DNA from 2 places in the Streptomyces sp. DT190 genome. Region 2 is predicted to be linked to the other one. Evidence: riboswitches for the same ligand, from Rfam matches in the RefSeq annotation. Region 2 holds a riboswitch; the other holds the start of a gene.
What was found. A riboswitch is a leader RNA that binds a small molecule or an ion and turns the genes downstream of it on or off. The one in region 2 is predicted to bind cyclic di-AMP.
Positions count from the first base shown of each region.

Region 1: linked by a shared signal. The riboswitch ahead of ACPXCS_RS01265 (M23 family metallopeptidase) and the one ahead of ACPXCS_RS21870 (NlpC/P60 family protein) in region 2 are both predicted to bind cyclic di-AMP.

Region 1 is NZ_JBNCNM010000001.1:292,468-297,240, forward strand. It holds gene ACPXCS_RS01260 (alpha-galactosidase) at 1-2,059, shown strand, start outside; cyclic di-AMP (ydaO/yuaA leader) riboswitch at 2,377-2,532, shown strand; gene ACPXCS_RS01265 (M23 family metallopeptidase) at 2,537-3,490, shown strand; gene ACPXCS_RS01270 (SGNH/GDSL hydrolase family protein) at 3,753-4,538, shown strand; gene ACPXCS_RS01275 (TetR/AcrR family transcriptional regulator) at 4,761-4,773, opposite strand, start outside.
Region 2 is NZ_JBNCNM010000012.1:131,242-136,014, forward strand. It holds gene ACPXCS_RS21860 (hypothetical protein) at 1-19, shown strand, start outside; gene ACPXCS_RS21865 (hypothetical protein) at 1-941, opposite strand, end outside; gene ACPXCS_RS21870 (NlpC/P60 family protein) at 1,018-2,199, opposite strand; cyclic di-AMP (ydaO/yuaA leader) riboswitch at 2,207-2,379, opposite strand; gene pcrA (DNA helicase PcrA) at 2,692-4,773, shown strand, end outside.

The DNA of each region.
Region 1 (4,773 bases), on a different contig from region 2:
CGACGGCCGTACATGGGTGCTCTCCGGGCCGGCCAGCAGCTACGCCGTCCATGTCACCGACCGGGACGAACTGCTCCACCTGCACTGGGGTCCGCGGATCGCCCTGGCCGACGCCGAGGCCCTCGCCGTCCGGCCGCTGCCGGAGTACCGGCCCTTCGAGTCCCCGCTCGACGGCCGCGAGGAGTACCCGGTCGAGGGCGGCCCCCGGTTCGTCCGCCCCGCCCTGTCCGTGCGCACCGCCGAGCGGCGCGGCACCGAGTGGGCCTACGAGGGGCACGACACGGCGGGCGGCGGGCTGCGTCTGCGCTTCACGGACGGCGGCCTGGCCGTCCTCCTCCACTACCGGATGCGCCCCGGCACCGACGTCGTCGAGCGCTGGGTGACCCTGGACAACAGCGGACCGTGGGTCGAGGTGCTGCGGGCCGACTCCGCCACCTGGACCCTGCCCGACCGCGACGCCTGGCGGCTGTCCCAGCTGCACGGCCGCTGGGGCGCCGAGTCCCGGCTGACGCGTTCCCGGCTCACCCCCGGCGAGAAGGTGATCGGCAGCCGCCGCGGTCACACCGGCCACCAGCACCTGCCCTGGGTCGCCCTGGACACCGACGCCACCGAGGAGCACGGCGAGGTCTACGGCTGCGCCCTGGGCTGGTCCGGCTCCTGGCGGATCGCCGTCGCCCGGCTCCCGGACGCGCGCGTGCAGATCACCGGCGGCGCCGGCCACGACGACTCGGGCCTGCTGGCTCTGGGCACGGGGGAGTCGTACACCACCCCCGTCTTCGCCGGCCTCTGGAGCGACGGCGGGTTCGGCGGGGCGAGCCGCGCGTGGCACGCCTACCAGCGCCGGTACGTGATCCCGGAGGCCGGGCAGGACCGGCCGGTGCTGTTCAACTCCTGGGAGGCCACCGGGTTCGACATCTCCGAGGAGCAGCAGCGGGCGCTCGCCGAGCGGGCCGCCGCCCTGGGCGTGGAGCTGTTCGTGGTCGACGACGGCTGGTTCGGGACGCGCACCAGCGACCGGGCGGGGCTCGGCGACTGGACCCCCAACCCCGACCGCTTCCCCGGCGGGCTGAAGCCGCTCGCCGACCATGTGCACGGCCTCGGCATGCGGTTCGGCATCTGGGTCGAGCCCGAGATGGTGAACCCGGACAGCGACCTGTACCGCGCCCACCCGGACTGGGTGCAGTACCAACCGGGACGTAAGCGGACGGAGTTCCGCAATCAGCTCGTACTGAACCTCGCCCGCCAGGACGTCCGGCAGTACCTGTGGGAGCAGCTCGACGGGCTCCTCTCCAGCGCCCCGATCGACTACGTCAAGTGGGACTTCAACCGCTGCTTCACCGACGCCGGCTGGCCGGGCGAGCCCTGTCCGCAGCGGCTCTGGGTCGACCACGTCCGCGCCCTGTACGACCTGCTGGACCGGCTGCGGGCCGCCCACCCGGGGGTGGCCTTCGAGTCCTGCTCGGGCGGCGGCGGACGGATCGACCTCGGTGTGCTGAGCCGCACGGACCAGGTGTGGACCTCCGACAACACCGACCCGCTCGACCGGCTCGCCATCCAGCACGGCTTCAGCCAGCTCCACCCCGCGCGCGTGATGGCCGCCTGGGTCACCGACAGCCCGAACGCCATGCTCAACCACCGGGCCAGTTCCCTGCGGTTCCGGTTCGTGAGCGCCATGGCCGGGGTGCTCGGGGTGGGCGGCGACCTCACGACGTGGACGCAGGAGGAGCTCACCGAGGCGCGGGAGTGGGTGGCGCGCTACCGGCGGATCCGGCCGGTGGTGCAGCGCGGCGACCTCTACCGGCTCAGACCTCCGGACGGCGGACTGAGCGCCGTGCAGTACGTCCTCGGCGACGAGGCCGTCGTCCTCGCCTGGCTCCAGGCGCAGCGCTACGGCGAGCCGGTGCAGGCGCTCCGGCTGCGCGGCATCGATCCGGCAGCGACGTACGAATGCCTCGAAACGGGCGAACTGCACCGAGGGGGTGTCCTGCTGCACCACGGGCTGCGGGTCGGTCTGCGCGGAGACCTCGATGCCACGGTGGTCCACCTTAAGCGGAAGTAGTCATTCTTGTCCGAATAAGCCGCTTAGGCCGCTTCGCCATAACGTGCCCCGGTCGCTGGGGAGATGGGGTCGGGGTGCGTGACCATCGTCATACCGGTGACGATGCGTTGTTGCCATGTGCACGTAATCAGGGCGTTATTCAGGGGAATTGAGGAAAATCATTGATCGGAAATCCACGCTCGGTGACGGGAAATCCGTCGACGCGTCAAGGAAAACGCCCGCACGGGCAACCACAAGCTTGTCCCGTCGCGTCCCGGTCGCTTACGTTCCACACCAATCCGGACGGACGCCTAATCCTGCCGCCGCCCGGAGCCCGCACACACTGACCCGACGTACGGCAGGAGCGGGGGACCCACAGGTAAGACGCCTGTTCCGGTTCCCGGAACAGGCTTGGGGTTAAGCCGCGCCCCGGCGCGGCCGGGCATCTCCAGCCCGCACCCGACAGCTCACCTCGCAGGCGACGGAGAGGAATTCGCCATGCCCGCGAAGGGTAAGCACCGCCGTCCCAAGACCCAGCGTTTCACCCGCTCCATCGCCGTCGCCGGAACCGGTGGAGCCGCTCTCGCCCTTCCCCTCATGGGGGCCGCCGGCGCCCACGCCGCCACCCCGCAGTCCGCTCCGGAAAAGGCCGTCCAGTCCGCTCCGGCCGCCGGGAAGAAGGCCGCGGAAAAGGCCACCGGCGCGCGCACCTACACGGTGCGGGCCGGCGACTATCTCGCGAAGATCGCCGACGACCAGAACGTCAGCGGCGGCTGGAAGAAGCTCTACTCCGACAACCGGGACGCCGTCGGCGACGACCCGTCGCTGATCCACCCGGGCCTGAAGCTCTCCCTCGGCAAGAAGGCCGCGGCGAGCGCCCCCGAGGCGGCCGCGCCGTCCAAGCCGAAGGCCTCGGCCGGGAAGCCGGAGAAGGAGTCCGCGGAGAAGTCCGCGCAGAAGTCCTCGTCCGCCGGTTCGTCCGCCAAGGCGGAGACGGCCGCCAAGCCGGCCGCTGCCCAGCCGGCCGCGCAGAGCAACGCCGGCGGCTACAGCGCCCCGGTGGACGGTGCCACCGTCGGCACCCCGTACCGCATGTCCGGCAGCATGTGGTCCAGCGGTTACCACACCGGCGTCGACTTCGTCGTCCCGACCGGCACCTCCCTCAAGGCCGTCGGCGCGGGCACGGTCGTCTCCGCCGGCTGGGGCGGCGCGTACGGCAACCAGGTCGTCATCAAGCTGAACGACGGCCACTACGCCCAGTACGCCCACCTGTCCCAGCTCTCCGTCTCGGCCGGCCAGACCGTGACCGCCGGGCAGCAGGTCGGCCTGTCCGGCGCCACCGGCAACGTCACCGGACCGCACCTGCACTTCGAGATCCGCACCGCGCCGGGCTACGGCTCGGACCTGGACCCGGTCGCCTTCCTGCGCTCGCACGGCGTCTCCGTCGGCTGACCGACCGCACGACCACCTGCCTGACACGCGACCGTCGGCCGGACCCCGATCCCCGGGTCCGGCCTTCGGTGTGTGCGTCACCCGGCGGGCTCCTCAAGGCCGCTGCAACAGCCCTGAGGGGCTGCCTATTCCGGAGTTGGCGAACACTTTAGGAGTGGCTTATCTCACCGTCCGTCAACCCTTGCCTACGGTCGCGTAGGTCACATTCGAGGGTGAATCATGAGCGGCTGTGGCAGACGATTCGAAGAGTGACAGCAGAGCAGTGATCGGGTCGTACGTGGCGGTGGGGGACAGCTTCACCGAGGGCGTCGGTGATCCCGGCCCCGACGGGGCGTTCGTCGGCTGGGCCGACCGGTTCGCCGTCCTGCTCGCCGACCTCCGGCCCGAAGGCGACTTCCAGTACACCAACCTCGCCGTGCGCGGGAAGCTCCTCGACCAGATCGTGGCGGACCAGGTTCCGCGGGCCGTCGAGATGGCCCCGGACCTCGTGTCGTTCTGCGCCGGGGGCAACGACATCATCCGGCCCGGCACCGATCCGGACGAGGTGGCCGAGCGCTTCGAGCGGGCGCTCGCGCGGCTCACCGCGGTGGCCGGGACGGTGATGGTGACGACCGGGTTCGACACGCGTGGCGTGCCCGTGCTCAAGCATCTGCGCGGCAAGATCGCCACGTACAACGGCCATGTGCGGGCCATCGCCGACCGGTACGGCTGCCCGGTGCTCGACCTGTGGTCCCTGCGCAGTGTGCAGGACCGCCGGGCCTGGGACGCCGACCGGCTGCACCTGTCGCCCGAGGGGCACACCCGTGTGGCGCTCCGCGCGGGGCAGGTGCTCGGTCTCGACGTGCCGGCCGATCCCGAGCAGCCGTGGCCGCCGCTGCCGCCGCGCGGCACGCTGGAGGTCCGGCGCGACGACGTGCAGTGGGCGCGGGAGTTCCTGGTGCCGTGGATCGGGCGACGGCTGCGCGGGGAGTCCTCCGGGGACCAGGTGACGGCCAAGGGGGCGTTGTCGCCGGACGACATCCGGATGCGGATCGCCGCTGTGGCGTGAGGGTGTGCGGGGTGCGCGTCTTCGCCTGACGGTGGGGGGTGGGGCGGGGCCGCGCCGGGGGGTGTCCGTCCTCGGAACGGCGCGATCGACTTGCGTGCCGACTGACTGTTCGTCGACGCGCCAACCGCTGCGGGCGGACACCCCCGGCACGGCCCCTTGCGTCGCCGGGCGGGTGCGGGTCGTCGTCCGTTTGGCTGCGGCTCGCGTGCCGCCTGGGCGGTTCTACGCCGGGTTG
Region 2 (4,773 bases):
CGCCGTGCTCTGGACCTGACCGCGGCGGGCCGGGTCCCGGCCCGGGCCGCCGCGGCCGCCCGGGCGGTGCACGCGAGCCACAGGGCCACCGCGATCCACAGCAGTGCCTCCCCGGCGGCGTCGAGCCAGGGAACGTCCAGGGCGGCGGCGACGGCCAGCGCCGCGGCCGCCGTCACGGCCGCGCCGAACACCCCGGCCCAGCGGCGCACGTCGTAACCGTGCCGGGGCCACATGAGCGCGGCGGTCAGCAGGGCGACCCAGCACACCAGGGTGAGCACCAGCAGGGCGACGGTGACCCTGGTGAGGACGGCGTGGTCGTCGTCGTTCCACAGGTACAGGCGGCTGCTGTCGGCGCCGAGGAGGCGCGCCCCGGCCAGTGCCGAGACGGCGAGCGCCCCGCCCGCGAGCCACTGCTCCCCGCGCCCCTCGGTGATCTCGCGCGGGGCGAAGCGGAACAGGGCGAGGCAGTAGAGGACCAGCCCCAGCCAGAACAGCACCAGGGCCGCGTGGGCGAGCCAGGCCGCCGACTCGGCCGCGGCGAGCGTCGCACCGAGCACGGCGAGCGCCTCGGTGGCCACGCAGCGCAGGAACACGGTCCCGTCGCGGGCCGGGCCTCCGGCGGCGAGCAGCAGTGTCCAGAGCAGTGCGGCGAGCGCCAGCAGGGCCGCGGCCGACCGCTGCAGGCCGGCCGCCGAGAGGCCGGCGCCGATCAGCGCGGTCGCCGCGGTGAACGTGAGGGCCGCCGGCGTCTGGGCCCGCCACACCGCCCGCGGCAGCCGCCACACGGCGTGGGCCACCGCCACCAGCCAGGCCGCGCAGGCCGGGACGAGCGCGATGCGGGAGAGGACCTCGTACCCCGCCGAGTCGAGACCGCCCGACAGGGCGCCGGTCGTCAGCGCGTAGGTCGCCCACAACGTGACGGACGGGGAGGGGCCGGACATAGCGCCGATGCTAGGCAGCGGCGCGTGCGATCCGAGAGGGGCACGCGCGCGTGCCCCTCAAAAACGTACGAGCACCTCAGGCCGGGCGCACCACGCTGTGGATGGCCGACTCGCCGTCGTAGTAGATCGACTCCTCGCGCACATAGGTGCCCGGCTTCGGTGCGTGGATCATCATGCCGTTGCCGATGTAGAGGCCGACATGGGTGATGTCGTCGTAGAAGAAGACCAGGTCACCGGGTCGGGCGTCGGCCAGGGGGACCGTCGTGCCGGCGTCGACCTGGTCGTAGGTCGTGCGCGGCAGGGTCACCCCGGCGGCCTTCCAGGCGGCCTGGGTGAGGCCGGAGCAGTCGTACGAGCCGGGGCCGACGGCGCCCCACACGTACGGCTTGCCGATCTGGGCGCGGGCGAAGGCGAGCGCCTTCTCCGCCTTGGTGGCGTACGAGGAGTCGGCCGGGGTCGTGGCGGTGGAGCCGGTGCCCGCCGACGCGGTGCCGGCGCTCTCCTGCTGTTGGGCGGCCTCCTCCCGGGCCTGTTCCCGCGCCCGTTCCTGCGCCGCCTGCTCGCGGGCCAGCTCGGCGGCCTTGCGGGCGGCCTCCTCCTGCTTCTGCTTCTCGATCGCCGCGAGCCGCGCCTTCTCCTCGGCGGTCAGCTGCGACAGCAGGGCGCGGGCGTCGGCGAGCTTGCGCTGGACGGTGGCCTTGGCCGTCTTCAGGTCGCTCTGCGACTCGGTGAGCGTCCGGAGGCTCTCGCTGGCCTCCCGGCGCTTCTCCATCGTCGCGGACTGCTGTGTGACGTAGTCGTCGACCGCCGCCTTCTGGCGTCCGGTCATCCGGTCCATCAGCTGGGACTGGTCGAAGTAGTCCTGCGGGGTGTCCGCGAGCAGGAACGTGGCGGTGTCCGGGGCGGCGGTGCCGGTGCGGTACTGGGCCGCGGCGAAGGAACCCAGCTTCTCGCGCGCCTCGTTGAGCTTCCCGGTGCGCTGGGCGACGTCGTCGAGGAGGGTGTCGACGCGCTTGCGCTGCTTCGCGGTCCTCTCCTTGGCCGCGTTGTACTTCTCGGTCGCCGACTCGGCCTGCCGGTACAGGTCGTCGACCTTCTTCTCGACTTCCTCGAGGCTGGGCTTGTCGTCGGCCTCGGGGGCGGCGTTGGCCGACTGGGACAGCAGGGCCACGGAGGTGAGGGCCGCCGTTGCGAGGGCGGGGGTCCGTATGCCTGCCACGCGCGTACCCGAAGGACGCGACTTACGGTGCGACGCCAAGGGAGGCGACTCCTTCCAAAGTTCCGCCTACCGGGTTAGCTGTCGGGTTCGGGCGGGTGGTTCGGAAGGGTTGCCCTACGGCCTTCCCGGGGAGGGAGTCGGGCCGATTCACCCCAAGGTCTCGGTGGGTCCCCGGCTCCGGCTGCCACTGCGGCACACCGGACTCGGCGGAGGCCGCGCGGCCCGGCGACGTTCGCCGGTGGGGGTCGTACGGCCCGGTCGCACGGTAGCCAACTGGTGTGGCCCCTGTGAAGGTTGATGGGTGATATGCCCGATACATTTTCGTGACCTTCTTGCGGAAACCCGTCGGGCCGGACGGGAGGAGGGCTTTGGTCACGAGTCGTCCGGGAATGGGCGGGGTGTCGCACGCTGTGATCAGGCCATTCCGCAGGGCGATCATGGGGTGGTGGCCGGTCGCGGGAGACTCTTCTCACGGCGATGTTCTCAGGGCGGCGGCAGGCTGTCAGTGGGGCGCCCTAGACTCGGAGAGCGATGAGCAGCCTCTTTGACGACAACTTCCTGGCGAGCCTCCAGGCCCAGCGGGGCCCCGCGGACGAGCCCCCGCCGCCACCCGAGGACGATCACGTTCCGGAGTCGATCCCGGACGATCTGTTCGGCGGGAAGTTCGACCTGCCGCCGGACCGGGACACCCACTACCGGGACGGCGCCCCGCGCCCGGTCGTGGACACGGCCACCCTGCTCCAGGGGCTGAACGACAACCAGCGCGCCGCGGTCGTCCACTCCGGCTCCCCGCTGCTCATCGTCGCCGGCGCCGGTTCCGGCAAGACCCGCGTGCTCACCCACCGCATCGCCCACCTGCTCGCCGAGCGGAACGTGCATCCGGGCCAGATCCTCGCGATCACCTTCACCAACAAGGCCGCCGGTGAGATGAAGGAGCGCGTCGAGCAGCTCGTGGGCCCGCGCGCGAACGCCATGTGGGTCATGACGTTCCACAGCGCCTGCGTGCGCATCCTGCGGCGCGAGAGCAAGCGGCTCGGCTTCACGTCCTCCTTCTCGATCTACGACGCCGCCGACTCCAAGCGCCTGATGGCCCTGGTCTGCCGCGACCTGGACCTCGACCCCAAGCGCTTCCCGCCGAAGTCCTTCAGCGCCAAGATCAGCAACCTGAAGAACGAGCTGATCGACGAGGAGGACTTCGCCGCGCAGGCCACCGACGGCTTCGAGAAGACCCTCGCCCAGGCCTACGCCCTCTACCAGTCGCGGCTGCGCGAGGCGAACGCCCTGGACTTCGACGACCTGATCATGACGACGGTCAACCTGCTGCGCGCCTTCCCGGACGTCGCCGAGCACTACCGCCGCCGCTTCCGGCACGTCCTGGTCGACGAGTACCAGGACACCAACCACGCCCAGTACGCCCTGGTCCGCGAGCTGGTCGGCACCTCCGAGCACCCCGTCGACGTGCCGCCCGAGGCCGAGATCCCGCCCGCCGAGCTGTGCGTGGTGGGCGACGCCGACCAGTCGATCTACGCCTTCCGCGGCGCGACGATCCGCAACATCCTCCAGTTCGAGGAGGACTACCCGGACGCGACGACGATCCTGCTGGAGCAGAACTACCGCTCCACGCAGACGATCCTCAGCGCCGCCAACGCGGTCATCGAGCGCAACGAGTCCCGCCGCCCCAAGAACCTGTGGACCAACGCGGGCACGGGCGCGCTGATCACCGGCTACGTCGCCGACACCGAGCACGACGAGGCCCAGTTCGTCGCCGACGAGATAGACCGCCTCACGGACGCCGGCGAGGCGAAGGCGGGGGACGTCGCGGTCTTCTACCGCACCAACGCCCAGTCCCGTGTCTTCGAAGAGGTCTTCATCCGCGTCGGCCTGCCCTACAAGGTCGTCGGCGGCGTCCGCTTCTACGAGCGCAAGGAGGTCCGGGACGTCCTGGCCTACCTGCGCGTGCTGGCCAACCCCGAGGACTCGGTGCCGCTGCGCCGGATCCTCAACGTGCCCAAGCGGGGCATCGGCGACCGCGCCGAGGCCATGATCGACGCCCTCTCCCAGCGCGAGAAGATCAGCTTCCCGCAGGCGCTCAAGCGCGTCGACGAGGCGTACGGCATGGCCGCGCGCTCCACCAACGCCGTCAAGCGGTTCAACGCGCTGATGGAGGAGCTCCGCACGATCGTCGAGTCCGGCGCCGGACCCGCCACGGTGCTGGAGGCGGTCCTGGAGCGCACCGGCTACCTCGCCGAACTCCAGGCCTCCACGGACCCGCAGGACGAGACCCGGATCGAGAACCTTCAGGAACTCGCCGCGGTCGCCATGGAGTTCGAGCAGGAGCGCGGCGAGGACGAGCAGAGCACGCTGGCGGACTTCCTGGAACAGGTCGCGCTGGTCGCCGACTCCGACCAGATCCCCGACGAGGAGGACGGCGACGGCGTCATCACGCTCATGACGCTGCACACCGCCAAGGGCCTGGAGTTCCCGGTCGTCTTCCTCACCGGCATGGAGGACGGCGTCTTCCCGCACATGCGCGCCCTCGGCCAGGCCAAGGAGCTGGAGGAGGAGCGGCGCCTGGCCTACGTGGGCATCACCCGCGCGCGGGAGCGGCTGTAC